4 regions of the Rhizobium sp. GR12 genome follow, and region 3 is predicted to be linked to each of the others. Evidence: predicted binding sites of a transcription regulator. Region 3 holds the regulator's gene; each other region holds the start of a gene.

What was found. Region 3 encodes LexA, which represses DNA repair genes until DNA is damaged. Its sites were predicted from a motif close to TGTTCNNNNTGTGTTCNG; they were not measured.
Positions count from the first base shown of each region.
Region 1: recA (recombinase RecA) is a predicted target of LexA. The motif match lies at 4,118-4,135, and genes of this name have one in related genera.
Region 2: QSK43_RS08050 (ATP-dependent helicase) is a predicted target of LexA. The motif match lies at 3,666-3,683, and genes of this name have one in related genera.
Region 4: QSK43_RS01905 (2'-5' RNA ligase family protein) is a predicted target of LexA. The motif match lies at 3,790-3,807, and genes of this name have one in related genera.

Region 1 is NZ_JASXTH010000002.1:353,926-361,264, reverse strand. Features, by position in the region: gene QSK43_RS04680 (OmpA family protein) at 1-1,783, shown strand, start outside; gene QSK43_RS04675 (pseudouridine-5'-phosphate glycosidase) at 2,053-2,976, opposite strand; gene QSK43_RS04670 (carbohydrate kinase family protein) at 3,006-3,947, opposite strand; gene recA (recombinase RecA) at 4,194-5,285, shown strand; gene alaS (alanine--tRNA ligase) at 5,520-7,339, shown strand, end outside.
Region 2 is NZ_JASXTH010000004.1:34,592-41,930, forward strand. Features, by position in the region: gene rfbC (dTDP-4-dehydrorhamnose 3,5-epimerase) at 1-191, opposite strand, end outside; gene dinB (DNA polymerase IV) at 369-1,448, opposite strand; gene QSK43_RS08050 (ATP-dependent helicase) at 1,472-3,538, opposite strand; gene QSK43_RS08055 (prolyl oligopeptidase family serine peptidase) at 3,862-4,599, shown strand; gene QSK43_RS08060 (LacI family DNA-binding transcriptional regulator) at 4,808-5,878, shown strand; gene QSK43_RS08065 (FAD-dependent oxidoreductase) at 5,884-7,339, shown strand, end outside.
Region 3 is NZ_JASXTH010000005.1:331,301-338,639, reverse strand. Features, by position in the region: gene QSK43_RS11385 (FtsB family cell division protein) at 118-435, opposite strand; gene eno (phosphopyruvate hydratase) at 772-2,046, opposite strand; gene kdsA (3-deoxy-8-phosphooctulonate synthase) at 2,194-3,039, opposite strand; gene QSK43_RS11370 (VOC family protein) at 3,039-3,908, opposite strand; gene lexA (transcriptional repressor LexA) at 4,119-4,841, shown strand; gene QSK43_RS11360 (glutathione S-transferase family protein) at 5,296-5,973, shown strand; gene QSK43_RS11355 (ComEC/Rec2 family competence protein) at 5,992-7,339, opposite strand, start outside.
Region 4 is NZ_JASXTH010000001.1:391,252-398,590, reverse strand. Features, by position in the region: gene pecM (4-hydroxybenzaldehyde efflux transporter PecM) at 1-405, shown strand, start outside; gene QSK43_RS01925 (aminopeptidase) at 412-1,650, opposite strand; gene ybaK (Cys-tRNA(Pro) deacylase) at 1,739-2,215, opposite strand; gene QSK43_RS01915 (ArsC family reductase) at 2,228-2,575, opposite strand; gene QSK43_RS01910 (hypothetical protein) at 2,786-2,953, shown strand; gene QSK43_RS01905 (2'-5' RNA ligase family protein) at 3,013-3,729, opposite strand; gene guaA (glutamine-hydrolyzing GMP synthase) at 3,834-5,411, opposite strand; gene QSK43_RS01895 (5'-methylthioadenosine/S-adenosylhomocysteine nucleosidase) at 5,495-6,133, opposite strand; gene QSK43_RS01890 (PaaI family thioesterase) at 6,130-6,579, opposite strand; gene QSK43_RS01885 (TspO/MBR family protein) at 6,663-7,115, opposite strand; gene QSK43_RS01880 (DUF1513 domain-containing protein) at 7,167-7,339, opposite strand, start outside.

The DNA of each region.
Region 1 (7,339 bases), on a different contig from region 3:
CGAGCCCGAAGCCGCACCCGCGGCCGAACAGCCAGCACAGGAGCGGCCACGCAAACCGGAACGGGCCGAACAGCCCGCAGGTGAGGGCGAGCAGCGCCCGCCACGTCCGCGCAAGCCGGAACCGGCAAAGGAACCGGCGGCCGAGCAGCCTGCCGCACGCCCTGAAAACACCGAGCAGCCGGCCAAGCCGCGCGAGCCTGCGCTTGAGAAAAAGCCGCCGGTAGAGGAAAAGGCGGCTCCGGCCCCCGAACCGAAAGCGGAACCGGCTGAAAAGGCCGTTCCGGAGAAAAAGCCTGCCGCTCCCGAACCTGCCGTGAAGGAAACGCCGGTTCCGAAGGAAGCGCCGACACCGGCACGACCGCCGGCTCCGGAGGCGCAGCCCAACCCAGCGCCCGGCCAGCAGCCATATGAAAGACCGCCGGTAGAAGGCCAGGGCAAGACCGAGCCAGCAGCGCCGCTGCCAGGCACGCCGACGCCCCCGCCGCCGAGTGGTGCGACGACCGGACAGGCGCCCGCCGGCGAACCCGTTCCCAATCAGGTCGCCATTCCGCAGACGGAAGCGCCGCCGACGACGAAGCAGGAACTGGACAAGGCGAAGGCTATTGCCAAGGACCCGTCCAAGACCGCCGACACGGTCATCCTGCCCGTCGACAAGGGTGCTGCCGTCCTCGACAGCGACAAGGAAGTGGAACGCTCTGGCAACAACCAGGCACGGGAGCAACGCCGCCGCGAGCGTGAACAGGCCGGTGACGTGAAAGTGCCGACCTCCGATGCCGAGGCGCAGCGCGCCGGTGCCGCCGAAGGCAAGGCCCCGCCGCCGCCCGTGAAGATGGAGGCGATCACCTCCCAGCAGGGCGAGCGTATCGACCGCCGGCCGCAATATGAGCGGCCGGAAGGTGCACGCGAATGGCAGCCGCGCGAAGGCGGCAGACGCGATCAGGACCGCGATGCGCCGATCATCCTGCAATTCGGCGATCGTGTGGTGGTGCGCGGCGACGACAACCAGCGCTTCATCCGCGATGGCGGCGAGCCCTATTACGAGCGTTTGGGCGGCGGACGCATCCGCGAGACGGTCGAGCGCCGGGACGGCACGCAGGTGGTGACGATCCGCAACCGCTACGGCGACGTCATCCAGCGTTCGCGCATCGACGACCGTGGCCGGGAATATGTGCTGTTCTATGCGCCGGAGTTGATGGAGGATCCTGACCGTGAATACGTCTATCGCGATCCGGGCCTCGACCTGCCGCCGATGCGTCTGCGCATTCCGGTGACGGACTACATCATCGACACGTCGAGCGATCCGGACCGCGATTATTATCGCTTCCTGGAGCAGCCGCCGGTCGAGCCGGTGGAGCGCGTCTATTCGTTGGACGAAGTGCGTTATTCGGCCCGCATCCGCGACAAGGTGCGCCGTATCGACCTCGATACGATCACCTTCGCCACGGGCAGCGCCGATATTCCGATGGCGCAGGCGCGTTCGCTGCGCAAGGTAGCGGATGCGATCAACAAGGCGCTGGCAAAGAACCCGGCGGAGACCTTCCTGATCGAAGGCCACACCGATGCCGTCGGTTCGGATGAAAGCAACCTCGTCCTTTCCGACGAGCGCGCCGCGTCCGTCGCAAACGTGCTGACCGATGTTTACGGCATTCCGCCGGAAAACCTCGCGACCCAAGGGTATGGCGAGCGTTATCTGAAGGTTCAGACACTCGGTCCGGAACAGCAGAACCGCCGCGTCACCATCCGCCGCGTCACGCCGCTGGTAAGGCCGGTCGCCCAGAACTGACCGGGTTCAGGAACTGAAAAACGAAATCCCGGAAAGCGTAAAGCTTTCCGGGCTTTTTTGTTGGTAGCAAAGTTCTTAGGGCAGACACGTTCGTATCCCGTCACCCCGGACTGGATTCGAGGTCCAGCATGATCAAGGACTTGATCACGAAAGACTCTTTCACGGCGCAGACGCGCCGTGGCTGGATGCCGGATCAAGTCCGGCATGACGGAGGAGAGGCTTCGCCCTCTGCCACACCCTCATTTGAGGTTGATCCCGGCCCCTAACGCCTAGTTCAGCGCGACGGCGATCTCTGCGGCGAGCTGGGCATTGTTGCGCACCAGCGCGATATTGGTCGCGAGGCTGCGGCCATCGGTCAACCGGAAGATATCGCCGAGCAGGAAGGGCGTGACGGCCTTGCCGGTGATGTCCTGGCGCTCGGCGTGGGAAATGGCGCGGTTGATGTAGATTTCCATCTCCTCGCGCGGAATTTCGTCTTCTTCCGGCACGGGATTGGCGATCAGCATGCCGCCGTCGATGCCGAGCTGTTCGCGGGTCGTCTGGAAATTGGCGATGGCCGCCGGGCTGTTGAGCGAAAGCGGGCTGGAAAGGCCGGAGGAGCGCGACCAGAAGGCTGGAAACTCTTCCGAACCGAAGGTAACGACCGGCACGCCGTTGGTCTCGAGAACTTCCAGCGTCTTCGGAATATCCAGAATGGCCTTGGCGCCGGCGCAGACGACGATCACGCCGGTTTTGGCAAGCTCGGTCAGATCGGCGGAAATATCGAAGGTCTGTTCCGCGCCCTTGTGCACGCCGCCGATGCCGCCGGTGGCGAAAACGCGGATGCCGGCGCGGGCAGCGGCGATCATGGTGGCTGCCACTGTCGTCGCGCCCGTGCGGCGCTCGGCAATCGCGAAGGCGAGATCGGCGCGCGAGACCTTCATGGCGTCCGTGGTCTGGGCCAGTGCTTCCAGCTGGTCTTTCTCAAGGCCGATATGCAGGGTGCCGTGAATGACGGCGATGGTTGCCGGAACGGCGCCCTGATCGCGGATGATCTGTTCGACACCTTCGGCCATCTCGATATTGCCCGGGTAGGGCATGCCGTGGGTGATGATGGTCGATTCAAGCGCCACGATCGGCGCGCCGCGCTGCTTGGCGGCGGCAACCTCTTGCGAATAGACGATGGGCAGGAGCGGGGAGATGGGGCGGGTCATTCTGTCTGTTCCAGGTTCTTAAAACGGGTTCATGCCAGTATTTCGGCATTGGGGACAAGCCCTAACATGGCCTCGACACTGTCTTTTGACAGGTCCTGGGCGGTAGCAAAGGGCGATTGCACGGTGATGGCGGCGGCCGCTGCGCCCAGTCGGAGCGCTTCGGCGATAGTTTTGCCCTCGGTGATTGCCGCGAGATAACCGCAGGCCATGGCGTCTCCCGCACCCGTCACATCTTTCACCTCGCGGATGAGGGGCGGGTGGAGGCTTGCGGTTTGCGTCGCGTTGAAGGCCACCACTTCGCTTGCGCCACGGGTGACGACGCCGCCGGCAAGACCGGCCTTGCGGAGAATTTCCGGCCAGTCGCGAACATTTGCCGTTGTCTGCCCGGTCAAAGCACGCGCCTCCGCCTCGTTCATGAAGAGAAAGTCGATATCGGCGAGCACGTCCTTCAGCTTCACCGCCTTGGCGGGCGAAATGGCGATTGCTGCGAGCGGTTTTTTGCAGGCGCGGGCAATGAGGCCGAGCGCCTTCAGCGTATCCTCCGGCAGATTGGCGTCGCAAAGCAGAAGGTCGCTTGCGGTGATCGCGTCGCGCACTGCACGCACTTTGAGGCGGCGTGGCGAAAACAGCTTGTAGAGGTCCATATCCGCAAGGGCGATGACGAGATTGCCGTCGCGCTCCAGAATGGCGGTGTAGCTCGGCGTGCGGCGATCGAGGAAAACGAAGGGCGTATCTTCGACGCCCGCCTGCCTTGCGGCCTCCGCCACCGCCTCGCCCGTCACGTCGCCGCCGCGTGGTGCGATGATGCGGACGGCAAAACCGAGCCGGGAGAGATTGCGCGCCGCGTTGAAACCGCCGCCGCCTGCCTCTTCCATCCAGGAGCCGGGATTGCTGGCGCCGGGCGCTGTTTCCGCCTCGATCATGCCGCGCCTGTCGATATGCGCGCCGCCCAGAACGAGTATTTTCTTCACGCTTGCGTTTCCCTCTTTCGCGGATGGAAAGGGTGGACGATTCGTCCGAACCGTTTGGTTTTCCGCCTTCGCACCCGGTCTGCGGCGATAGGCCGGACACGAAAAAACGAAAGCAGAACAAACCACTTATCGCTATTTGTTTTCAATATGCTGGCTGCGCCTTGCGAAATGAGAACAAATAGAGTACATCCTATTTCCATACTGCTTCATTGCCTGTGTGGCTTCAATAACCTAAAGGTGGACCGGATGGCACAAAATTCTTTGCGTCTCGTAGAGGATAAATCGGTGGATAAAAGCAAGGCACTGGAAGCGGCGCTCTCCCAGATCGAACGGTCGTTCGGCAAGGGATCGATCATGAAGCTCGGTTCCAATGAAAATGTGGTTGAAGTCGAGACCGTTTCGACGGGTTCGCTCAGCCTGGATATCGCGCTCGGTATCGGCGGTTTGCCGCGGGGGCGCATCGTTGAGATTTACGGCCCGGAAAGCTCGGGTAAGACGACGCTGGCTCTGCAGACGATTGCGGAATGCCAGAAGAAGGGCGGTATCTGCGCCTTCGTGGATGCCGAGCACGCGCTCGATCCCATCTATGCCCGCAAGCTTGGCGTGGATTTGCAGAACCTCCTGATCTCGCAGCCGGATACGGGCGAACAGGCGCTGGAAATCACCGATACGCTGGTGCGTTCCGGCGCCGTCGATATTCTGGTCGTGGACTCGGTTGCGGCGCTGACGCCGCGTGCGGAAATCGAAGGCGAGATGGGCGACAGCCTGCCGGGCCTTCAGGCCCGCTTGATGAGCCAGGCGCTGCGCAAGCTGACTGCCTCGATCTCCAAGTCGAAATGCATGGTGATCTTCATCAACCAGATCCGCATGAAGATCGGCGTCATGTTCGGTTCGCCGGAAACGACGACGGGCGGCAACGCACTGAAGTTCTACGCCTCGGTGCGTCTCGACATTCGCCGTATCGGCGCTGTCAAGGAACGCGAAGAGATTGTCGGCAACCAGACGCGTGTCAAGGTCGTCAAGAACAAGATGGCGCCGCCCTTCAAACAGGTGGAATTCGACATCATGTATGGCGAGGGCGTATCGAAGACCGGCGAGCTTGTCGATCTCGGCGTGAAGGCCGGTATCGTCGAAAAATCCGGTGCGTGGTTCTCCTATAATAGTCAGCGTCTGGGGCAGGGGCGTGAAAACGCCAAGACCTTCCTGCGCGACAATCCGGAAATGGCAAATGAGATCGAACTGGCGCTGCGCCAGAATGCCGGTCTGATCGCCGATCGCTTCCTGCATAATGGTGGTCCTGACGCCAACGATGGCGACGACGGGGCCGATGAAGGCTGATGCGTTCGCGAAGGTTCGGGCGGTAGCGCCCGGAAGCTTTGCCGGCATGAGCTGGTTTGGATCAAAAGGGTCGTGCGATTTTCCTTCGCGCGGCCCTTTTTCTTTGCCTATACGCCTTGCTTCGCCTCCATGGCTGGACAGGGCAGGGTGCGGACGATAAAAGCCAGTGATTTTGCAATATAGCCATCGTTCAGGATGGCGATGATGGACTCCAGCTGTGAGCGGTGTGTGGGCATGAGCGGTGTGAATGAAATTCGGTCGACCTTCCTCGACTACTTCAAGAAGAACGGACACGAGATCGTGCCCTCCAGCCCGCTGGTGCCGCGCAACGATCCGACGCTGATGTTCACCAATGCCGGTATGGTGCAGTTCAAGAACGTCTTCACCGGTCTTGAAAGCCGCCCTTATTCCACGGCTGCCTCGGCACAGAAATGCGTGCGCGCCGGCGGTAAGCATAACGATCTGGACAATGTCGGTTATACGGCCCGTCACCATACGTTCTTCGAAATGCTCGGCAATTTCTCCTTCGGCGATTATTTCAAGGAAGAGGCGATCACCCATGCCTGGAACCTGATTACCAAGGAATTCGGCATTGACCGCAACCGTCTTCTCGTCACGGTCTACCACACAGACGACGAGGCTTTTAATCTCTGGAAGAAGATCGCCGGTTTCTCCGACGACCGCATCATCCGCATTCCGACCAGCGACAATTTCTGGGCCATGGGCGATACCGGTCCGTGCGGCCCCTGCTCGGAAATCTTCTACGACCATGGCGACCATATCTGGGGCGGCCCGCCCGGCTCACCGGACGAAGACGGCGACCGTTTCATCGAGATATGGAACCTCGTCTTCATGCAATATGAGCAGCTGACGAAGGAAGAGCGCATCGATCTGCCGCGCCCGTCGATCGATACCGGCATGGGTCTCGAGCGCGTTTCGGCACTGTTGCAGGGCAAACACGACAATTACGATACCGATCTGTTCCGGGCGCTGATTTCGGCCTCCGTCGAGGCGACCGGCGTTCCGGCGGAAGGCGAAAAACGCGCCAGCCACCGGGTCATCGCCGATCATCTGCGCTCATCCGCCTTCCTGATCGCCGATGGCGTTCTGCCGTCCAACGAAGGCAGAGGTTATGTTCTGCGCCGTATCATGCGCCGCGCCATGCGTCATGCCGAGCTTCTCGGTTCGCGTGAGCCGCTGATCTACAGGCTGCTGCCGGCGCTGATACAGCAGATGGGCCGCGCCTATCCGGAACTGGTCCGCGCCGAAGCGCTGATTTCCGAGACCCTGAAGCTTGAGGAAACCCGTTTCCGCAAGACGCTGGATCGTGGCCTGTCGCTGCTATCCGACGCGACCTCTACCCTGCACAAGGGCGACATGCTGGACGGCGAGACAGCCTTCAAGCTTTACGACACCTATGGGTTCCCGCTCGATCTGACGCAGGATGCGTTGCGTGCCCGCGAAATCAGCGTCGACATTTCCGGCTTCACGGATGCCATGCAACGCCAGAAGGCGGAAGCGCGCTCGCACTGGGCCGGCTCCGGCGACAAGGCGACCGAAACGGTGTGGTTCGAACTGAAGGAGAAGTTCGGCGCGACCGAATTCCTCGGTTACGATACCGAAACCGCAGAAGGCGTCATTCAGGCGATCGTCAAGGACGGCAAGTCGGTGGAAAGTGCTGCCGATGGCGAGACGGTGCAGATCGTCGTCAACCAGACGCCGTTTTATGGCGAGTCCGGCGGCCAGATGGGCGATACGGGCGTTATCTCCGGCGACAATGGCGCCTTTACCGTCTCCGAAACCCAGAAAAAGGGCGAAGGTCTGTTCGTGCATTCCGGCACGGTGTCCAAGGGTGGGTTGAAGCTTGGTGAAGCCGTGCAGCTGACGGTCGATCATGACCGCCGTTCGCGTCTGCGTGCCAATCACTCCGCCACCCACCTGTTGCACGAGGCGCTACGCGAGGTGCTTGGCACGCACGTTGCACAGAAGGGTTCGCTGGTCGCGCCTGAGCGCCTGCGCTTCGACGTTTCGCATCCGAAGCCGATGTCGGCAGA
Region 2 (7,339 bases), on a different contig from region 3:
TGGAAGTGAAGCCCGCGGACGGTCCCGGCCTGCGCGGACAAGGATTCATTATCCTGCAAGAATTCTACGTCCGACACATTCTCTCGAAACCAGTCGCGCTTGAAAACTTCGCTGAAGTAGCCCCTGCTATCGCCAAAACGGGCCGGAGTTATCTTTTTTAAGCCTGATATCGGGAATGCTTCTACCTGCACTTCGCGGATCCTGTCTGGTCTACCTGCTAACGGTGGTATGACTTTATCGATAAGGACAGTCAATAACGCTTTATTGCTCGACCACACAAGAGTACCCCACTCTTTCGCAGCGCGGTATAGCGGAAAGCCCGGTGTAGCTACTCCCCTGGCGGGCTTTTTCGCTTCGGGAAAGCGGCATCATATTCCAAGCGCCAACTGCGGTTCCTGTTCGCTCTCTTCGGTATTCAGCGATGAAAGAGTGATCCCCAACAGCCGCACCGGACGTTTGAATGGAAAGACGGAGGCAAGCAGGGTCTCTGCCATCTCCTGGATCGTCGCGACGTCAGACACGGCTCCCGATACGGTCTTGCTGCGGGTCGCCTGGCTGAAATCCGAATATTTGATCTTAACGGTGACCGTCTTTCCGGTGATGTCATGGGCCTCGCAATAACGCCAGACTTTCTGAGCCAAAGGGCCTAGCTCGGCCTTGGCCAGATCGAGATCGTCGATGTCCTCGATGAATGTGTCCTCGGCGCCGACGGATTTGCGGATGCGATCGGGCTTTACCGGTCGTCCATCGATGCCGCGGGCGATGTTGTAGAAATAAGGGCCGGACTTTCCAAAATGCTGTTGCAGAAAACCGAGTGCTTTCGACTTGAGATCGAGCCCGGTTTCGATGCCGTGCCGTTTCATCCGCTCGGCCGTGGCTGGTCCCACACCATGGAATTTCTTGACGGGCAGGGCTTCAACAAAGCCCGGGCCGTTTTTTGGCGTGATGACGGCCTGGCCATTCGGCTTGTTCAGGTCGCTTGCCATCTTGGCGAGAAACTTGTTGTAGGAAATGCCGGCGGACGCATTGAGGCCGGTGACCGTTTTGATATTCGCGCGGATTTCCAACGCGATTTCGGTGGCAATCTCCATGCCTTTCAGGTTTTCGGTGACATCGAGATAGGCTTCGTCGAGTGATAGCGGCTCGATCAGCGGGGTATATTCGGCAAATATCTCCCTGATCTGTTGCGAGACCTGCCGATACACCTCGAAGCGCGGCGGCACGAAGATCAGATCCGGGCATTTCCGTCTGGCGGTAACCGATGGCATCGCGGAATGCACGCCGAAGGTTCTCGCTTCGTAACTTGCCGCAGCCACCACGCCCCGTGCCGCCGATCCACCAACGGCGACCGGCAGGCCGCGAAGTGCGGGATTGTCGCGTTGCTCCACCGATGCATAAAATGCATCCATGTCGATATGGATGATCTTTCGAACAGCCGTTTTATCCATCGTTCCAGCCTGTACGATCTTGCCTATTTCCACATCGCTCGCATCCGCGCGCCGACGTCGATGCGGATCTGCTGCGCGCTGCGCTCGGAAGCCGCGGCCGAAACCAGGGGCCAGGTGGCGGTTTCGAAGAACTGCAGCAAAGTTGCCGGTATGAAGCGGGTTCTGGCGGCATAAACATGCCGGTCTCCCTGCGCGTTCTGGCCGTGGGTGAAGAACCGTTGCGGCGTGATCAGCGACAGACTGTCCTTGGCGCGCGTCATGGCGACATAGAGCAGCCGGCGTTCCTCTTCAATTTCATGCGTGGAGCCGACGCCGAGATCGGAGGGTATGCAGCCATCGACCACATTCAGGATGAAAACCGACCGCCATTCCTGACCTTTTGCCGAATGGATCGTTGAAAGTGTCAGGTAATCCTCATCCAGCAACGGCACCCCTGCCTGATCGCTGGTGGCATCCGGCGGATCGAGCGTCAGTTCGGTCAGGAAACGTTCGCGGGAAGGGTAGCCGCCGGCAATCTGCTCGAGTTGCAGCAAATCGGCCTTGCGGGTCTCGGCGTCCTCATGGATGCGCTCAAGATGAGGCTCGTACCAGAGCCGCGCGTGCTCGATATCTGACGGCCAGCCGCTGTGCGATTTTCGCAGGTTCGCCAGCAGCTGAACGAAGGACACCCAGTCATCGCCGGTTTTGGGTGGCGGCGGGATTTCGTCAAGGGAAAGCAACGGCTCGGGGTCTGCCGCAATCGTATCGAGAATATTGCCGGCCTTCTTCGGCCCGATACCCGGCAGCATCTGAAGAAGCCGGAAACCGGCGACCCGGTCGCGCGGGTTTTGCGCGAAACGCAACACCGCCAGCATGTCCTTCACATGGGCACTGTCGAGAAACTTCAGGCCGCCAAATTTGACGAAGGGGATGTTGCGGCGTGTCAGCTCGATTTCAAGCGGGCCGCTGTGACTGGACGTGCGAAACAGCACGGCCTGCTGCTTCAGTGTCATGCCGGTCTCACGATCGGCCAGCACCTGGTCGATGATGAAATTCGCCTGCTCGGTTTCGTCCTTTACCGTCACGAGCTTCGGTCGCTCGAGCGATTGCCGTTCGGTCCAGAGATTTTTGGTGAAGCGCTCGCGGGCAAGGTCGATGACGCCGTTGGCCGCAGCCAGTATCGGCTGTGTCGAGCGGTAGTTTCGATCAAGGGTGATAACATCGGCGGCCGGGCTGAAACATGCCGGAAAATCCAGTATGTTGCGCACCGTCGCTGCCCGGAACGAATAGATCGACTGGGCGTCGTCCCCCACCACGGTCAGCCCGCGGCCGCCGGGTTTCAGCGCCATCAGCACCGAGGCCTGCAGCCGGTTGGTATCCTGATATTCGTCGACCATCACATGGTCGAAACGATTGCCGATATCGCCGGCAAGGTCGGGATCGCTGACCATCTGGGCCCAGTAGAGCAGCAGATCGTCATAATCGAGAACATTCTGGGCCTGCTTGGCCTCGACATAAGCGGCGAATAATTGTTTGAGCTCGTCTTCCCAGGTGGACACCCATGGGTAGTGCTGGCGCAGGATCTCTTTCAACGGTGTCTGAGAATTGACGGCGCGCGAATAGATCGCAAGGCAGGTGCCCTTTGTCGGAAAACGGCTCTCGGTCTTGGAAAAACCTAGCTCGTGTCGGGCAAGGTTCATCAGGTCGGCGCTGTCCTCGCGGTCGTGGATGGTGAAGTCCACGTCCAGTCCGATCTGTTCGGCATAGATACGCAAGAGGCGCGCGCCGATCCCGTGAAACGTACCGGACCACGCCAGCGCATCGGTAAGAGTTCCGGCATTGGCGCCGATGACCTGTTTGCAGATCCGCTCGACACGGCGAGACATTTCGGAGGCGGCACGCCGCGAAAACGTCATCAGCAGGAGGCGGCGAGGATCGGCGCCGTTGACAATCAGATGCGCCACCCGGTGCGCCAGCGTATTGGTCTTGCCGGAACCGGCGCCGGCGATGATCAGCAATGGTCCAGCCGTGTGTCCGTGTGAAAGTCCAACGCCATGTTCCACGGCCTTGCGTTGCTGCTCGTTCAGTTTGTCCAGATAGGCAACCGCCATGCCCCGCATCCCTGATATTTGCCTATCCGCACGATGACGGCCTTTTCAAAAATGCCAGCCTTCGGAGAGACGGCCAGTCATTTTCGCACTGTTGTCGCAATGATTAGCAAAAACTCAAACAGCAAGCCAGAACAAATAATGAACGTATGCCGCTGTCTTCCACACGAGGGTGAACTGTGGTGTCGAATAGAAATTCGCAGCCCCAGTCGGGTTCTTATGGGACCTCGGCTGGCCTGCCTCTCGAACCACTGAACCAACCCGGTGGCTCATGAGTTCAGCAATCGTGCCTTGGGAAGAGGTATGTTTTTCGGGAGGACGAAACCATGAAACATCTGAAACTTTGCCTGATCGTTATCGCAGCACTCGCCACATCGACATTTGCGTTTGCCGAGCAGCAGGCGATGAAGTCTGAAACAACGATCGCGTCGGACATCAATTATCTGCTCTATACCCCGAAGGACTATGCCGGTTCGGACAAGACCTATCCTCTCGTCGTCTGGCTGCATGGCGGCGATCAGGGCGGGAGCGATGTTGAAAAGCTGCGTGGCAGCGGCCTGCCCAAATTGATCGAGGAGGGGCGTGAATTTCCATTCATGGTGTTTTCGCCGCAAAATCCAAGCGAGGAACTGCTGTATCCGATCGAGCGCGTCGCAAGTGTCCTTGAATCGGTTGTGGCGGATCACCGCGTGGATCGCAGCCGCATCTATCTGATCGGATATAGTCGGGGAGGGTTCGGCGCCTGGTCGATGGCCGAGCAGTTCCCGCAAACTTTTGCCGCCGTCGTTCCAATCGCCGGTGGCGGCATCCGCCATTACCTCAATCGCACCAATGAAAAAACGGCCTTCTGGGCCTTTCATGGAGCAAAAGATGAGGTGATTCCTCTTTCCGACACGGTGATTCTGGTTCAACGCCTCCAGGAACTGAAACGCAATGTACGGCTGACGGTTTTCGAGGATACGAACCATGAAGAGGTCGAGAGAAAAGTACTGAGCGATGAGGCGATGTGGACCTGGCTGCTCGGGCAAAAGCTTGTCAGCGAAAAGACGCCTTCAACTCCCTGAACTTGCGCTGGGCAAGACTTTACGGCTGGGATGAAGGCCCTCGACCCAGCGCGGCCGCCATTTGGCGGCTGGCAGTCTCATCGGCACTCCTCAAAACATCTCTCCGCAAGCCATCTTTGCCCTCTTGACACCCGGCAGGTAGATCGTGCTAATACGCATTAACAGCTAATACGTATTAGCAAGCAGCCGATGTCGGGGAGGGCATTGCGTGGCCAACCATAAGCGCCTTACTCAGAACGATATTGCGAGACTGGCCGGCGTCAGTCAGGCCACGGTTTCGCTCGTTCTGAACGGTGCACCGGCTACCATCGCCCGTATCCCGGCTGAAACCCGCGAGCGCGTGCAGGACGTCATCCGCAAGACGGGTTATGTCGCGGACCCGATTGCGCGCCGGATGGCCAAAGGGCTTAATCGCATCCTCGGCGTCTTCACCTATGAGCCCGCTTTTCCAAGTGCGCAGGCCGACTTCTTCACGCCGTTTCTCTTAGGCATCGAGGAGGAGGCGCAGCAGCAGGCTTACGATCTTCTGCTGCTGACCAGCGCAGGTGTGGGCAATGACCGCAAGATTTTCTCCGAGGGCAACAGGCTCCGGATCGCCGATGGCTGTCTCGTCCTCGGTCGCGAATTCGACCGCAAGGAACTCGCCCGGCTGGTCTCGGAAGACTATCCATTCGTGGCTATAGGCCGGCGCGACGATGCCGGCGGGCCGGTGCCCTATGTGGGCGGCGACTATGCCGCAGGCACGCGGCAGCTTGTTGAAGACGCAATGATGCTCGGGCATTCGAAACTCGCCTATATCGGCCCTGCGGGTCCCGCGGAATCCATCGCCGACCGCTGGCGGGGGTTCAGCGACGCGCTCGGCACGGCGGCGACGCTTGCCCTGCACATAAAGGCGGTAAACCGGCCTGCCGAAAAGATCCTCGATGCGATCATCGAAAGCGGTGCGACGGCGGCATTTTTCATCGAACTGGCGGATGCGGTGCGCGTCGAGACTTTGGCACGGGAGCGCGGAATTGGCGTGCCTGAAGTCTTCTCGATGGTCGTGCTCGGCAGTCATATTCGTGCCGGTCGCAGCCCTGTGCGTTTCACTTCCTATGAAATTCCCCGTGAAGAAATGGGCCGGCAGGCGACCGCAATGCTGGTGAACCGCATCGAGACCGGCAGCCCGGGAAGTCAGATTTTACTCAAGTGCCAGCCGGTCAAGGGTGAAACATTGGGACCAGCTCCGGCGGCCTCCCCAGATAAGTCCAAAGTCAACAAAACGGATGTGACGACGTGAAAGAGATGCAAGCAGACATTCTTGTGGTCGGTGGTGGCCTCGGCGGCGTGGCGGCGGCACTCGGTGCCGCACGGGCCGGAAAGCGCGTGATCATGACCGAGGAATATGACTGGATCGGCGGTCAGCTGACCAGCCAGGCCGTGCCGTCGGACGAACACAGCTGGGTCGAGCAATTCGGCATCACCCGGTCTTATCGCGCATTGCGCAATGGCGTACGCCAATATTACCGCGATCATTATCCGCTGACGGAAGGAGCCCGCGCCTGGGGCGACCTTAATCCGGGTGGCGGCTGGGTCAGTCGCATCTGCGCTGAACCGCGCGTCAGCCTCGCTGTCATGGAAAGCATGCTGATGCCCTATATCGGCGCGGACCGGCTGACGGTGCTCAAGCCCTATCGTCCGGTCGCGGCCGATGTCGATGGCGACCGGGTCCGCTCGATTACCGTGCGCCATCGCGACAGCGGCGCCGAGATCGTCATTTCCGCCGATTATATTCTTGATGCGACCGAGCTTGGCGATCTGTTGCCGATGACGGGCACGGAATATGCCAAGGGCTTCGAGGCGCAATCGGATACGGGCGAGCCCAGCGCGCCGGCTGAAATCCAGCCGGACAATGTGCAGGCCGTATCGATCTGCTTTGCGATCGACCATGTCGACGGCGACCAGACGATCGACAAGCCTGATAATTACGATTACTGGCGCAAGTACCAGCCGCATTTCTGGGGCGGGCCGATGCTCGGTTTCACCGCGCCGCATCCGCGCACGCTCGAACATACGACCCGCTCCTTTACGCCAAATCCGGATGATGATCCGCTGCTGGTCGATGCCGATCAGCGCAGGGGCGGCGGCGATGAAAACCTCTGGATTTTCCGCCGCATTGCGGCACGCAAGAACTTCGCGCCCGGCTTCTATAAATCCGATATCTGCCTCGTGAACTGGCCGATGATCGACTACATGGACGGCACAATCATCGATATCTCGGAAGAGGAAAAGGCGCGGCATCTGAAGGCGGCGGCCGATCTTTCCTATTCGGTGTTTTACTGGCTGCAGACGGAAGCGCCGCGGCTCGATGGCGGGCAGGGGTTTCGTGGACTGCGCCTGAGAGGCGATATTACCGGCACCGAACACGGCCTTGCCATGGCGCCCTATATCCGCGAAAGCCGCCGGATCAAGCCGGTCACGCGCATCGTCGAACAGGACCTTTCCTACACGGTTCGCGGCGACAGAGGTGCTGTCCGCTATCGCGACAGCATCGGCATCGGCATGTACCGCATCGATCTGCATCCATCGACCGGCGGCGACAATTATATCGATGTGCCTTCCTGCCCGTTCGAGATTCCGCTTGGCGCACTCATCCCCGAGCGCGTGAAGAACCTTATTCCGGCCGGCAAGAACATCGGCACGACGCATATCACCAACGGCTGCTACCGCCTGCATCCGGTCGAATGGAATATCGGCGAGG
Region 3 (7,339 bases):
TGGCGCGTACCATATGCAAGAAAACGCCATGCAGCAATGCTTTAAACGCATGGCACATATTCACGCTAAGGTGCTGTGAATAAATTATAATTTATTAATTAACTCGATTTCGGTTAATTAGAAATAGGTGTTCATGATGACGATTTCGTCGGTGCGGGACATGTTGAGCTGATAACGGGAAATCTCGTCGATCATGTCGCGCTCAAGAGAGCCGTCGCTCAACAACTCCACCTGCCGCTCCAGCGCCACACGCGCCTGCGTCAGCTTGGCAAGCTCCGCCGTTCTGGCAATACGCTGCCGCTCCAGCCGCTCCGTCGCCTGAAGGCCGAAGTCGCCATGGATGGAATGATACCCGAAATAGGAAAGAAAAGCGATCGTGATGGCCGGAACGATCAAACGGCCGAATCGTTTCTTTTTATGATGTCTGGTCCACATACCGGAGAGAAGCCTCAAAACGCATAACCCTGAGTCTCGAGATTAAAGCGGATTGTTTAACTATCCGTTGACCTTAAATTTTTGGTTGGCAGATAGACGCAAAAAAGCCCGCCGGAGGGCGGGCTAACAATGACGACGATGTCAGAGAGAACGTCATGCCGGACTTGATCCGGCATCCAGCCATGCGCGTCTGCGCCGTGGAAAGAGCCCTTGCAACCCAAGGACTTGGGCTGGCTGGACCCCGGATCAAGTCCGGGGTGACGGCGTGCGAAGAATATCGCTCGCCCCTGAAACTAGCCCGCCAGACGGCGGGCCGTGTCGCAAACCAGATGCGAATTATCCGCGCAGGATCGAACGGCCGGCGTAAGCGGCCTGCGGGCCGAGCATTTCCTCGATACGGATGAGCTGGTTGTACTTTGCGAGCCGGTCGGAACGGGCCAGTGAACCGGTTTTGATCTGACCGCAATTGGTGGCGACCGCGAGATCGGCAATGGTGGAATCTTCCGTTTCGCCCGAACGGTGCGACATAACGGCGGTGTAGCCGGCCTTGTGCGCCGTCTCGACCGCATCCAGCGTCTCGGAAAGCGAACCGATCTGGTTGACCTTGACGAGGATGGAGTTTGCGACACCCATCTTGATGCCGTCGCGAAGGCGTGCGGAGTTGGTGACGAAAAGATCGTCGCCGACCAGCTGGCACTTGTTGCCGACGAGGTCGGTCAGCGCCTTCCAGCCGTCCCAGTCGTCTTCGGCCATGCCGTCCTCGACGGAAATGATCGGGTATTTCGCGACCAGTTCGGCCAGATATTCAGCCATCGCGCCCGGCTCCAGCGTGCGGCCCTCGCCTTCAAGCACGTATTTTCCGTCCTTGAAGAATTCGGTCGAGGCGCAGTCGAGGCCGATGAACATGTCTTCGCCCGGGCGGTAACCGGCCTTTTCGATCGACTTCATGATGAAATCGAGCGCAGCCGGTGCGCTTTCGAGACCCGGTGCAAAACCGCCCTCGTCGCCAACATTGGTGTTGTGGCCTTGTGCGGACAATTCTTTTTTCAGCGTATGGAATACTTCCGAACCCATGCGTACGGCTTCACGGATGTTATCCGCGCCAACCGGCAGGATCATGAATTCCTGGAAATCGATCGGGTTGTCGGCATGCGCGCCGCCATTGATGATGTTCATCATCGGAACCGGCAGAAGATGCGCGTTCGGGCCACCGACATAACGGTAAAGCGGCAGGCCGGAGGCTTCGGCCGCAGCCTTGGCGACTGCGAGCGACACGCCGAGGATGGCGTTGGCGCCGATGCGCGACTTGTTCGGCGTGCCGTCAAGCGCGATCATCGTCTGGTCGATCTGGATCTGGTTTTCAGCGTCGAAACCGCCGATTGCGTCGAAGATTTCCGTATTGACGGCTTCGACCGCCTTTTCCACGCCCTTGCCGAGATAACGCTTGCCGCCATCCCGCAGCTCAACCGCCTCATGCGCGCCTGTCGAGGCGCCGGAAGGAACGGCGGCGCGGCCCATGGAGCCGTCTTCGAGATAGACATCGACTTCAACGGTCGGGTTGCCGCGGCTGTCGAGAATTTCGCGCGCGATGATATCGGTAATGGCAGTCATGGTCTCTCCCTTGGGAATGGAACAGATATTTTCCGTCGCCTGTCTTAGACGATGGCGAAGAAATTACAATGACAGCGGACGGTAGAAACGAAGCGCCCGCCATTAAAATCGATTGGAACAAACGGCGCCCGTATGGCCGCCTGCCACTCAGGATTTCGCGATGGCGTCGAAAGCCAGAAGCTTTTCGAGCAGTTTCGGCATGTCCTTCAGGTGAACCATGTTGGGGCCGTCTGACGGCGCATTGTCCGGGTCTTCATGGGTTTCGATGAAGAGACCGGCCACGCCGACTGCCACCGCCGCACGCGCCAAAGTCTCGACGAATTCGCGCTGGCCGCCGGTGGATCCGCCCTGCCCGCCCGGCTGCTGCACCGAATGGGTGGCGTCGAACACGACAGGTGCGCCAAGCGAGGCCATGATCGGCAGGGAACGCATATCCGAGACCAGCGTGTTGTAACCGAAGGACGCACCGCGCTCACACAGCATCACATTCGGATTGCCGCTTTCGTTGAGCTTGGCAAGCACGTTCTTCATGTCCCAGGGAGCCAGAAACTGGCCCTTCTTGACATTGACGACACGGCCCGTTTTGGCGGCGGCGACGAGAAGGTCCGTCTGGCGGCTGAGGAACGCCGGAATCTGCAAGACATCCACGACTTCGGAGACGATCGCACATTGCTCCTCGGTGTGAATGTCGGTCAGGACCGGAAAACCGAACTCCTTCTTGAGATCGGCGAAAACCTGCATCGCATTCTCAAGGCCGATGCCGCGCTTGCCGGAAAGCGAGGTGCGGTTGGCCTTGTCGAAGGAGGACTTGTAGACGAGGCCTATCCCAAGGCTGTCGCAAAGCTCCTTCAGGACGCCAGCGATCATGAAGGCATGCTCGCGGCTTTCCATCTGGCAGGGACCGGCGATCAGCGAAAAACGCTCGGTATTGGAAAAGGAAACCTTGGCCGTGCCGTCTCCGGCAGTGACTTTGAGATTGTTCGTAACGCTCATCATTTTTCCTCGAAGGAGAATGTGACGCCCTGACCGGGCGCGGCAGGCACCACAAGACGGGCGTCCGCTTTTCCGTAGGACACGCCATTAGCAGCAAGCACCGCCTCTGTCACGGCAAGATCGTGCGACGAAAAGACGACGCCAGCACCGCGCAATCCCTCAGAGCCATCCTTCAACTCCGGCTCGAAATCCTCCTTTTCGGTCAGTCTGATCCGTGCATTGCCGGTTTCCGATACGATGTCTCCATCCGCAGACACCCTGCCCTCACAGCCGAACACCGTTTCGATCAGGTGCATCGGGCCGGGTTTTTGACCGGACGACAGGACGATCTCGGACAAACCGTAAACCCCGTTGGCATGGCGCTCGAGCATCGAGCGGTCGCCCGGAAGGGCCTTCAGGCGCTGGCAGCTGAACAAAAAGAAATCCGAAGCGGCATCCTGCCCTGCAAAGGCCAGCCGGAAGGCAGCTTCGCCTTGCGAACCGTCAGGCATTTGGACTGGCCGCGAAAATTCGAAGACCTCACCTGCCGATACGCCGGCCGCCACAAACCTGTCATGATCGGCAAGGGCATTGTCCGTGCGGGCGACGAGGGCCGAAAAACCTTCCCTACCATCCCGTTGCCGGAAAGCACGATCCCTACCGGTGAACACATCTCCGTTGTCTGCCGAGGCATTATATTTAGCCGGGTCAGCAATGGCGAGTGGCTCCAAGTAGGTGCCATCGGTGAAAAAAACACAGCTATTCCGGGTCCCGAAGGGATGCAGAGCCTCTGGCGCTACCGTAAATCCAAGGCTTAAGAGACGCTTTGCGGCAACGCCGATGACCTCCACGGGCAGAACGAGATGATCGACGCGATAGGGTTTCATCATGACTGGTTTCCTGCTGGCGTTGCGGCAAGGCCATGCCGAAACGGTTCGATGCGAAGAAAAGCACGAATGCGGTCGATGAAGCAAATCATCAGGACAACAGATAGCAGCTTCACGAAATTTTAGGGGATTGCAGAACACATATGGAACATATAGTGTTCGTTCTGTATTTGTTTCGCAACTTCCACGACGATTCCAAAGGGTGTTTTCCTCATGCTCACGCGCAAACAGCAGGAATTGCTTCTCTTCATTCATGAACGAATGAAAGAGTCCGGCGTGCCGCCCTCCTTCGATGAAATGAAGGACGCACTCGATCTTGCTTCGAAATCCGGCATCCACCGGCTGATTACCGCCCTCGAAGAGCGCGGTTTCATTCGTCGGCTACCGAATAGGGCGCGAGCGCTGGAAGTCATCAAGCTGCCCGAGGCTTATACGCCGGGTGCAAGGCCGCAGCGCGGCTTTTCGCCGAGCGTCATCGAAGGCAGCCTCGGCAAACCCAAGGCGCCGGAACCGGCCCCTGCCACCAGGGCGCCGGCCAACGATCTCGTCGGGGCCGTCAGCGTGCCCGTGATGGGACGTATCGCCGCCGGCGTGCCGATTTCCGCCATCCAGAACAACACCCACGATGTGGCCGTACCTGTAGACATGCTGGGCACGGGTGAACATTACGCGCTTGAGGTCAAGGGCGATTCGATGATCGAGGCCGGCATTTTCGACGGCGATACCGTCATAATCCGCAATGGCAACACCGCCAATCCGGGTGACATCGTTGTGGCTCTGGTGGATGACGAGGAAGCGACGCTGAAGCGTTTCCGCCGCAAGGGAGCCTCCATTGCGCTGGAGGCGGCAAACCCCGCTTATGAGACCCGTATTTTTGGACCGGACCGGGTGAAAATCCAGGGCAAACTGGTCGGGCTCATCCGCCGTTACCATTGATCCGATGAAACCGGACGCGCTCCGGTTTTCAACAGGCGTCATCTAGAGGGTGGCGTCTGTCTGAAAGGGTGAGTTGTTCTAGAGCACGGGCGTGATCCAGAGATAAACGAGTTGTTGTCCAACACCCACTGTATCGGCGCCTGACGCCTTTTGGAAATTGGTTCCACCCTTGATACCGATGCTTCTGTTTTACTGTGGGGCAGCGGCGTATATGCCGTCGGCTGCAATCGTTGCGGGGGAACCTCCGCAAGACCCCGGACAAAATGTGAATTTACGTCATCGCACCGCGTGGTGATATTTCGTCGTCTCCGAGTGGTGATATTAGCGAGGCGCTGCCACACGTGCCCTCACCTTACGATCCATCAATGCAGCTTATGGGAGCCATGGATTATTTTCGATATTCCATGGACTGCCGGCAGGTATAGAAATGCGCCTCATATCCGGGAGATACGCCATGTACGATCTTTATATTGCCAACAAGAACTATTCCTCGTGGTCGCTGCGGCCGTGGGTGTTGATGCGCACGCTCGGTATCGCCTTCGATGAAAAGCTCGTTCCATTCGGCGAAGGCGTCGCCTTCACCACGTTTTCGCCAACCGGCAAGGTGCCCTGCCTGGTCGATGAGGGTGTGACCGTTTGGGAATCGCTTTCGATCGCCGAATATCTTGCCGAAAGACATCAGGGCGTCTGGGCAAGCGACAAACAGGCAAGGGCATGGTCGCGTTCGGCGGCCAGCGAAATGCATGCGGGCTTTTTCTCGCTGCGCAATCTCTATCCCATGTCGGTCGGCATAAGGATAAAGCCGAAGGGTGCCGATGCAGGGCTTGCGGCCGATATAAAGCGCATCGATGTGCTGTGGAGCGAAGGTCTTTCAAAATTCGGCGGGCCGTATCTTGCCGGTCAGAAATTCACCGCGGTCGACGCCTTCTTCTGCCCGGTCGCATTCCGTTTCCAGAGCTATGGCGCGGATCTTTCGCCTGCGGCGAAAACCTATTGCGACCGGCTGCTCGCCCTGCCCGCCATGCAGGAATGGTACGAGGCGGGTTTGAAGGAGATTTGGCGCGATGTGTCACATGAACAGGAAATCGGTGCGACCGGCGAAGTGACCGCCGATCTGCGCGTCAAGGTTTGATTGTCCGCGCTGGCGGGGTCATTGCGACGCCGCCAGCAGCCGGATGACGGGTTGCGGCAGATCGCGGTCGAAACGGCCACTTTTCCAGTCGTAATAACGATGTCGGCTCCAGGGCCGGTCCGTTCCGGCGATTGCGGCGCGCAGCCGACCAACCACTTCTGCCTGCGCCTTGTCCGCGAAGTCTATTTCCACCGAACCGAGACGCCGCAAAATATCGCGGCTGAGCAGAAGCGCGCCCGAACGGCACTGTGAAAAAGAGGTTCTGCGGGAAACGACGACAATATCGGCGATATCGCAGGCTTTTCCGGCGAAACGGCCGTCTTCCAGAACGATGATCCACTCGCCGCTTGCCGCGCTCGCCGCACACCACATGTCTTTCCTGCAGGTGAAGACGCCGACTTTGGCATCTTTGAGAGCCGCCGTCATCTCCCGCGCCACCGCCGTCATGTCCTCAGGCGACAGCTTCGATTTCGAGCCGGAGCCAGTAGTATTTATCCTGCCCTCCCCGCTGATAAAGACCGGCGGCACGGCTTTTTCCGGCAGCAACAGCGCCCTTTGCCATTGGCCGAAAACAAAGCCCGGCGGGCGGGTTTTCGTGGTGAAGACCTTGCCGTTTTCCACCATTGCCACCAACTCGCCGTCCTCGTGGATCAACAGATCAGGTAAATCGCGATAGGCCGTGACCGCCGACAGCCCGAAGGCGAAAAGCAGAACCGGAACGCCAAGAAGCGCAAGCCGGCTGCGCAGCAATGTCATGAGCAGTAAACCCACCGAGGCGACACCAAGGAACCAGCCATGCGGACGCCCCGTCGCCGCGCTGCCGCCCCACGACCCCACCTCGTTTGCAACCTCGATGACGAGAGCCATGCCAAAGCCCATGATCTTCAGGAACGGCGCATCGAGCCCGAACGGCATCAGCAGCATGGCGAGGAGGCCGAAGGGCATGACGATCAGCGACATGAGCGGCATTGCGGCCAGATTGGCGAAAAGTCCATAGGTGGTGACACGATGAAAATGTTCGGCCGAATAGATCGCCGTCGAAAGGCCGCCGATAAGCGATGTCGTGACAACACCACCGATGACCGCGCCCACCGTTTCCGCCACCTTCATCCATGCGGGTTTGCGCCCGATGAACAGCCGCTCTTGGTCAATGCGCCAGCGGCTCCAGAAGGCATAGGCCGAAACGAGCGCTATGGTGGCGGCGAACGACATCTGGAAACTCGGCCCCATGATTTCCGAGGGCGAAAAGATAAGAATGACCAATGCGGAAATGGCAACATTTCTGAGGCTGAGCGAGGGTTGATCGAAAAGAACCGCGATCAGCATTACCGACATCATCAGCCAGGCGCGTTCGGCGGAAACGGCG
Region 4 (7,339 bases), on a different contig from region 3:
GCCGGTGCCGTATCCATGGCCTTCGGAACTGTGCTGACCCGGAAATGGCGGCCACCGGTATCGAACCTCACCTTTACGGCCTGGCAATTGACGGCCGGCGGCATCCTGCTCCTGCCGGTCGCATATTTCCTGGAACCGGCGTTACCTGCACCGACCACGGCCAATATTCTCGGCATGGTCTATCTCGGGATTATCGGTGCGGCCTTGACCTATTTTCTGTGGTTTCGTGGGCTCGCCCGCATCGAACCCTCCGCTGCCGCATCGCTCGGTTTTCTAAGCCCTGTCGTTGCGACTTTGCTCGGCTGGCTGGCGCTAGGCCAAAGCCTCACGCCAGCGCAGATCGTTGGGTTTGTTGCGGTGCTTTTCAGCATCTGGCTCAGTCAGCGTAGCCAGTTGCCGAGATAGGCCCCGTCAGGCCCATTCGCCCTTGCGCATCACCGGAACCGTGGAGCCATCCGGCTTCACGCCGTCAATATCCACCTTGTCGGAACCGATCATCCAGTCGATGTGGATCAGGCTGGAATTTCCGCCCTGGGTCTTGATCTGATCCTGCGACAGCGAAGCACCGTCGACGAAGCACTTCGAATAGCATTGCCCCAGCGCAATGTGGCAGGAGGCGTTTTCGTCGAATAGCGTGTTGTAGAACAGGATGCCGCTTGCCGAGATCGGTGAGGAATGCGGCACAAGCGCCACTTCCCCCAGACGCCGCGCGCCCTCGTCGGTATCGAGCACCTTGTTCAGCACGGCTTCGCCCTTCGAAGCCTTGGCTTCCACGATGCGGCCGGCCTCGAACTTCACCTGGATATCGTCGATCAGCGTTCCCTGATGTGAAAGCGGCTTCGTGCTGGACACGTAACCATCCACGCGCAGCGCATGCGGCGTGGTGAACACTTCTTCCGTCGGGATGTTGGGGTTGCAGGTCACGCCGTTCTTGGCGGTGGATGCGCCGCCATGCCATTCGTGGCCGTCCGCCAGCCCGATTTTCACATCCGTGCCGGGACCGGTGAAATGCAGCGAAGCGAAGTGTTCTCCGTTCAACCATGCCGAACGCTTGGCGAGATTGGCATTGTGCTTCGCCCATGCCGCGACCGGATCCGCCAGATCCACCCGCGAGGCGGCAAAGATGGCGTCCGCGAGTTTGCGGACCGCTTCGTCTTCCGTCACATCGGGAAAGACCTGCCTCGCCCAGGACGGGTTCGGATAGGAGATGATGTTCCAGTTGATGTCGAAGTTGGAGATCTTCTCCAGCGCCGGCTTGTAGGCCGTGGAATTGGCCTTGTTGGCGCGCGCCACCTTGGCAGGGTCCTGTTCGGCCAGCAGCATCGGGTTGTCGCCCGCGATCGCAAGACGTGCCGCACCATTGGCATAGGCCTCCGCCATGCCTTCATAAAGCCAGCCGGAAGCCCGGTCGAAATTCGCGTCACTGGCGTGGCGGTAGCGGGAAAGCGTGGTTTCCTCGTCGGAATAGAAGGTGGTGACCAGCCCGCCACCGGCAAGATAGGCGTGTTTGGTCAAGAACCGCACCAGCGGCAATGCCGCCAGTGGAGCAGTAATCACCAGATCCTGATCTTTCTGTAATTGCAGGCCGACCTTGACGGCGACTTCGGCAAGTTTTTCGAGTTTGACGGGATCGATGGGGGAAACGGTCATGATCTGCCTTCGTATATGTCAATCTGAGGCGCCGACCATAGCCCATTCTTTTCGAAAGCCAAATGCTTTCAAAAGCGGTCTGAGAGCATCAGTCGGCCACAAGCGGCGCGGCGACGGCCTTCAGCGCCGCCTGCGCATCGAGAGGGGAAAGTCTTACCTGCAGGCCACGCTGCCCGCCGTTTATATATACATATTCATGGGCCATGGCCTGCGTTTCGATGGCCGTCGGCACCTGCTTCTTCTGCCCGAAAGGGCTGATGCCGCCGACATGATAACCGGTTGCCCGTTCCGCATCGGCAGGCTTCATCATGCTGGCGGATTTGCCGCCGAATGCTGCTGCGAGCTTCTTCATGCTCACCTCGCGGTCGGAGGGCACGACGACGCAGATCGGCTTGCCGTCCAGCTCCGCCATCAGCGTTTTCAAGACCAGATGCGGCGCCTCACCGATTGCCTCGGCCGCCTGCAAGCCGATCCGGTCCGCATTCGGGTCATAGTCATAGGTGACTGTGGTGAAGCTTATGCCGGCCTTGGTCAGCATCTGTGTCGCGCGGGTTGTCCTGGACATGGCGGGCGGCGCTCACGCAAAGAGGGTCTGATAGGTGTCCGGCTTGAAACCGACGGTTATCTTGTCCCTGGCCTCCAGCACGGGGCGCTTGATCATGGAGGGCTGCTCCAGCATCAGCCCGATGGCCTTTTCACGACCCAGATCGGCTTTCTTGCCGTCATCCAGCTTCTTGAAGGTGGTGCCGGCGCGGTTGAGAACCGTTTCCCAGCCTGCGGCATCGCACCATGTCTCAAGCTGAGCCCGGTCGATACCCGCTGACTTATAGTCATGGAAAGAATAGTCGATGCCGGTGGCTTCCAGCCAGCTTCTCGCCTTTTTCATCGTGTCGCAGTTCTTGATGCCGTAAATGGTGACCGTCATGTTGTCCGCCTCTTTGCCTTGGCCCACCGGCATAACAAAATATGCGTCTTATTCAAGCCGCCGCCTGAGGGTGCGCTTTAAGCTATGCAAAAACGCAAAAGCTGACATCCAAACGAGCGCGAGCAAAGCTGCATGGCTTCCTTGCTACATCATGAGTTGTAGAACAGGCCGAAAATACCCACTATTTGGCTATCAAATATGGAGAGAAAAATGCGTCAGGTTGCAAAGACATCGCGTAACTTCTTCGGCGAAACTTTCGCCGTTCTCGGTGCAGCACTGTCGGTTTCGGCCGCTGTTCGCGCGCATCGCAAGCCGGCCCGCGCCGACCTCGAAGCCCTTGGCATCGACGGCAAGGCTTTCGACAAGGTCCAGCTCTAAGCTGGTTATCGTTTGCAGCGAGGCGACACCGCCTCGCTCGTGCATGAGTTCTGGTGGCGTTACCGTACCGCCAGCTTTCGATTGGACCGTTTTTTGGGGCCGATCACTTTTTCCGGTAAAGGTATCTGGCTTTCAAGCGGCTCGTAACGATCGGCTTTCGCCGAAAGCGCGAAGCGTCCAAGTGACTCGTGCCGTGTTTCGCCATTGTGGCTGAAAATCAGCTCAAAATTGCCAGCCAACCAGCTATAGGGTTTTCCTTCCGGCATCGGCTCTATCTTCCCGCAGCCGTAAATCATGGTGATGTGCGGCGTGAAAGACGATGCGGCGATATAGGGAAGATTTGCCCGCCAAAGCGCGCGCTGTAACATCTTCACCAGAGCGCTCATCTCCGGCATGTCACGATTGCTTCGCAGCACCAGGCTGTTTCGATTGCCGAAAAGCGAGCTTGCATCCAGCGTGATCGGAACGGGCCGTGCCCTGACTTCCCCCAATGCCGCCTTCAGCCTGTTTGTCAGGCCGTGAGGGACGGTATCGAAACATCCGATACACATCAGCGTTATATGCAGAAGCTCCGCAGGATAGGCCTCACGCAGCGTGCGTCCTTCCGCGTGGTGTGATGCATCGGCAAAAATTCTCGCCGCGAGGGTCGGCGGCGGCTTCAAGACCAGCAACAGCTTGCTGAGAAATCGCGGACTGAAGCGCCGTATTTTCTGCGGCTCCAGCCCATCAAAATAGAGCTGCCTTAAAGCTCCTCCATCCGTCAACTCGCAACCCATGACGATGCTCCACAGCCTTATGCCAAGGCCGGGAACCTATCATCGTGCGGCGACGAAATAAAGAACAAAAGAAGAACGAAAGGCGAAATTGCTCCGCCTCGGTTTTATTCCCACTCGATCGTGCCGGGCGGCTTGCTCGTAACATCATAGACGACACGGTTGATGCCGCGGACTTCGTTGATGATGCGGGTTGCCGCGCGGCCGAGGAAATTCATGTCGTAGGGATAGAAATCCGCCGTCATGCCGTCCACGGAGGTCACGGCACGCAACGCACAGACGAAGTCATAGGTGCGGTAGTCGCCCATCACGCCAACCGTCTGCACCGGCAGCAGCACGGCGAAGGCCTGCCAGATGGTGTCGTAAAGACCGGCCTTGCGGATTTCGTCGAGATAGACTGCATCGGCCTTGCGCAGAATATCGAGCTTCTCACGGGTGACCGCGCCGGGGCAGCGGATCGCCAGACCCGGACCGGGGAAGGGGTGGCGACCGATGAAGCTTTCCGGCAGGCCGAGTTCGCGGCCAAGCGCACGCACCTCGTCCTTGAAAAGCTCACGCAGCGGCTCCACCAGCTTCATGTTCATGCGCTCGGGAAGACCGCCGACATTGTGGTGGCTCTTGATGGTGACGGAGGGGCCGCCGGAGAAAGAAACGCTTTCGATGACGTCAGGGTAAAGCGTGCCCTGTGCCAGGAATTTCGGCGCGCCCTTGCCATCTGCGGCAATCTTCGCCGCTTCGGCTTCGAAGACTTCGATGAACAGGCGGCCAATGGTCTTGCGCTTCGCTTCCGGGTCGGAAACGCCAGCCAGTTCCCCGAGGAACATGTCTGCGGCATCCACATGCACCAGCGGAATATTGTAATGGTCGCGGAACATGCCGACGACCTGCTCGCTTTCGCCAAGCCGCATCAGGCCGTGGTCCACGTAAACGCAGGTCAGCTGGTCGCCGATCGCCTCATGGATGAGGATCGCCGCAACAGAGGAATCGACGCCGCCCGACAATGCGCAGAGCACGCGGCCGGTGCCGACCTGATCGCGGATCTTGCGGATCATCTCGGCGCGATAGGCCGCCATCGTCCAGTCGGATTTCAGACCGACGATCTTGTGCACGAAGTTGGAAAGCAGCTTGCCGCCGTCAGGCGTGTGCACCACTTCCGGGTGGAACATGGTGGTGTAATAATGGCGCGTCTCGTCCGCCGCGATGGCGAAAGGCGCATTTTCGGAGGTTGCGATGACCTCGAAACCTTCCGGCAGCTTCGTCACGCGGTCGCCGTGGCTCATCCAGACGGGATAGCTCTCGCCCTGTTCCCAGAAGCCGTCGAAAAGCGGGCTTGCCTTTTTGATGTCGATGTTGGCGCGGCCGAATTCTGCCGCATGGCCACCCTCGACAACGCCGCCGAGCTGGGTGCAGAGCGTCTGCTGGCCGTAGCAGATGCCGAGGATTGGAACCTTGCTGTCGAACACCGCCTGCGGCGCGCGCGGGCTTCCTTCAGCCGTCACCGATGCGGGGCCGCCGGAGAAGATCACGCCCTTGGGCTGAAGCTTCTCAAACGCCTCTGCGGCATTCTGGAACGGATGGATTTCGCAGTAGACCCCGGCCTCGCGGATGCGGCGCGCAATCAGCTGCGTCACCTGGCTGCCGAAATCGATGATGAGAATGCTGTCGGGATGGGCTATCTGGGTCATGGCGAGCCTTTAAAGAAAATGGCGGCTTTAGGCAACCCGGAAGCGGGTGTCAAACAGCGGAAATTTGCGAAAATCGCAAGGTTTCAAAGGGTGATCGCGCCGTCTGCGATGGCGCGGCATAGCCGGTCGATGGCATCTGCGAGCTTTTCATCGATGATGTGCAGATATTCCGTCCAGTCGTCCACATGGTTTACATCGGCCTTGCCATCGGAAATACCGCGCAGGCCGACGAGCGGCAAGCCGAAGCGCTGGCAGGCCCTGAGCACGGCATAGGTTTCCATTTCAACCATATCTGCGTCGATCAGCCCATAGGCCTCGCCCGAGATGACGTTGGCGCCGGTGGAAAGCCGCGCCTCGGCAAGACCGGGTATGCGCAAGGGCAGGGCCACCTCGGCCGGCAGATCGAGGAACGGCGTACGGCCCTTTTCGAAACCGAAGGCGGAAGCATCCATGTCTCGATAGGAAACCGAAATCGCCTGATAGACGCCCGTTTGCTCCAGCGTCCGCGATCCGGCGGAGCCGAGCGAAACGACGAGATCAGGCAGATGGTCTGCCGCATCGAGACCGGCAAGAACGGCCGTGACCGAAATCGCCGCCTCGACCGGGCCGACGCCGGTCATCAAGGGCGCGATGCGCGCCTGGAGATGCGGGCCGTATTCGGCGGAAGCCGCCATGACGAAAAGAACGGATTTGTCCGCAACATGCAAAAGCCGGTAACTCATCCGGTAATATCCTCGCGGCCTTTTACGACCATCATTGTGCCCGTCATGGAGGCGATCAGCTTTGCCGGCCCGTCCGAAAGCGCATAGGCGCGGCCATCGGCCACGATCAGATTATTTCCGGGCTTGATGATTTCGCCACGAAAGAGAAACCGCTCGCCGCGTCCGGGGGACATGAGGTTGACCTTGAACTCGATGGTCAGCAGCGAAGCTTCCGGCTCGATGATCGTATAGGCGGCATAGGTGCAGGCGGTGTCCAGACCGGCGGCGATGACGCCCGCATGCAAGATACCGTGCTGCTGCGTCAGCTTTTCATGAAAGGGCAGCTCGATTTCCACCAGCCGATGTTCGATACGGCTTATCTGCGCATCGATTGCCTGCACCACACCCTGCCGCGCAAAGCTTCTTTCTATCCGCTGACGAAAATCGCCGGGATCCGTGATCTCCATGGTCTACCTGCCTAAATTAAGTCCCCATCGCAAACTGACATGGCGTGTGGCGACGGGCAAGGCAAGGATTGCTCGGGCAAAATTTAGTTCAGCAAGACGATACTCGCGTTCAGCATCGTGGCAAAGGCGACCCAAACGGCATAGGGCACGAATAGCCACATCGATATCCTGTCACGGCTGTAGGTGAGCGTGATGAAAGCGACGATGCAGATCAGCATCGGAATGATGATGACAAGCCCGCCTGTCGGGCTTTGCATGCCGAAAAAGATCGGCGACCACAGAAAATTCAGCACCATCTGCGTGAACCAGAGACGCATGCGCGTCCCCATCGGCTTGCGGATCCATGTCCGCGCCCCGGCGATGCCGATCATCACGTAAAGCGTTGTCCAGACCGGGCCGAAGATCCAGTTGGGTGGATTGAAGAATGGTTTCTGCAGCGATTGATACCATTCGCCGGGCACGTTGTTGACGCCGATCAGCGCTCCAATGGCAACGACTGCAACCACGAAAATAATGTACACGGCAAGGTTTTTCATGACGCATCCAATGCACCGGCCGTGCTTTTGTTCCCGTGCCTTTTCAGTATTTTAGCCGGAGATGCGCACGATGTGCTGATCCCATGCCACCTCGCTGCGAACGGTCTCGAAAAATCCGTCATAGGAAGAAATCGCAATGCCACTCTCGGCAGGGGCGACGCCCGCTGCCTCACGCACCGTCGTCTCCGATACGACACGCCCGGTTTTTGCATCCAGCGTCACGG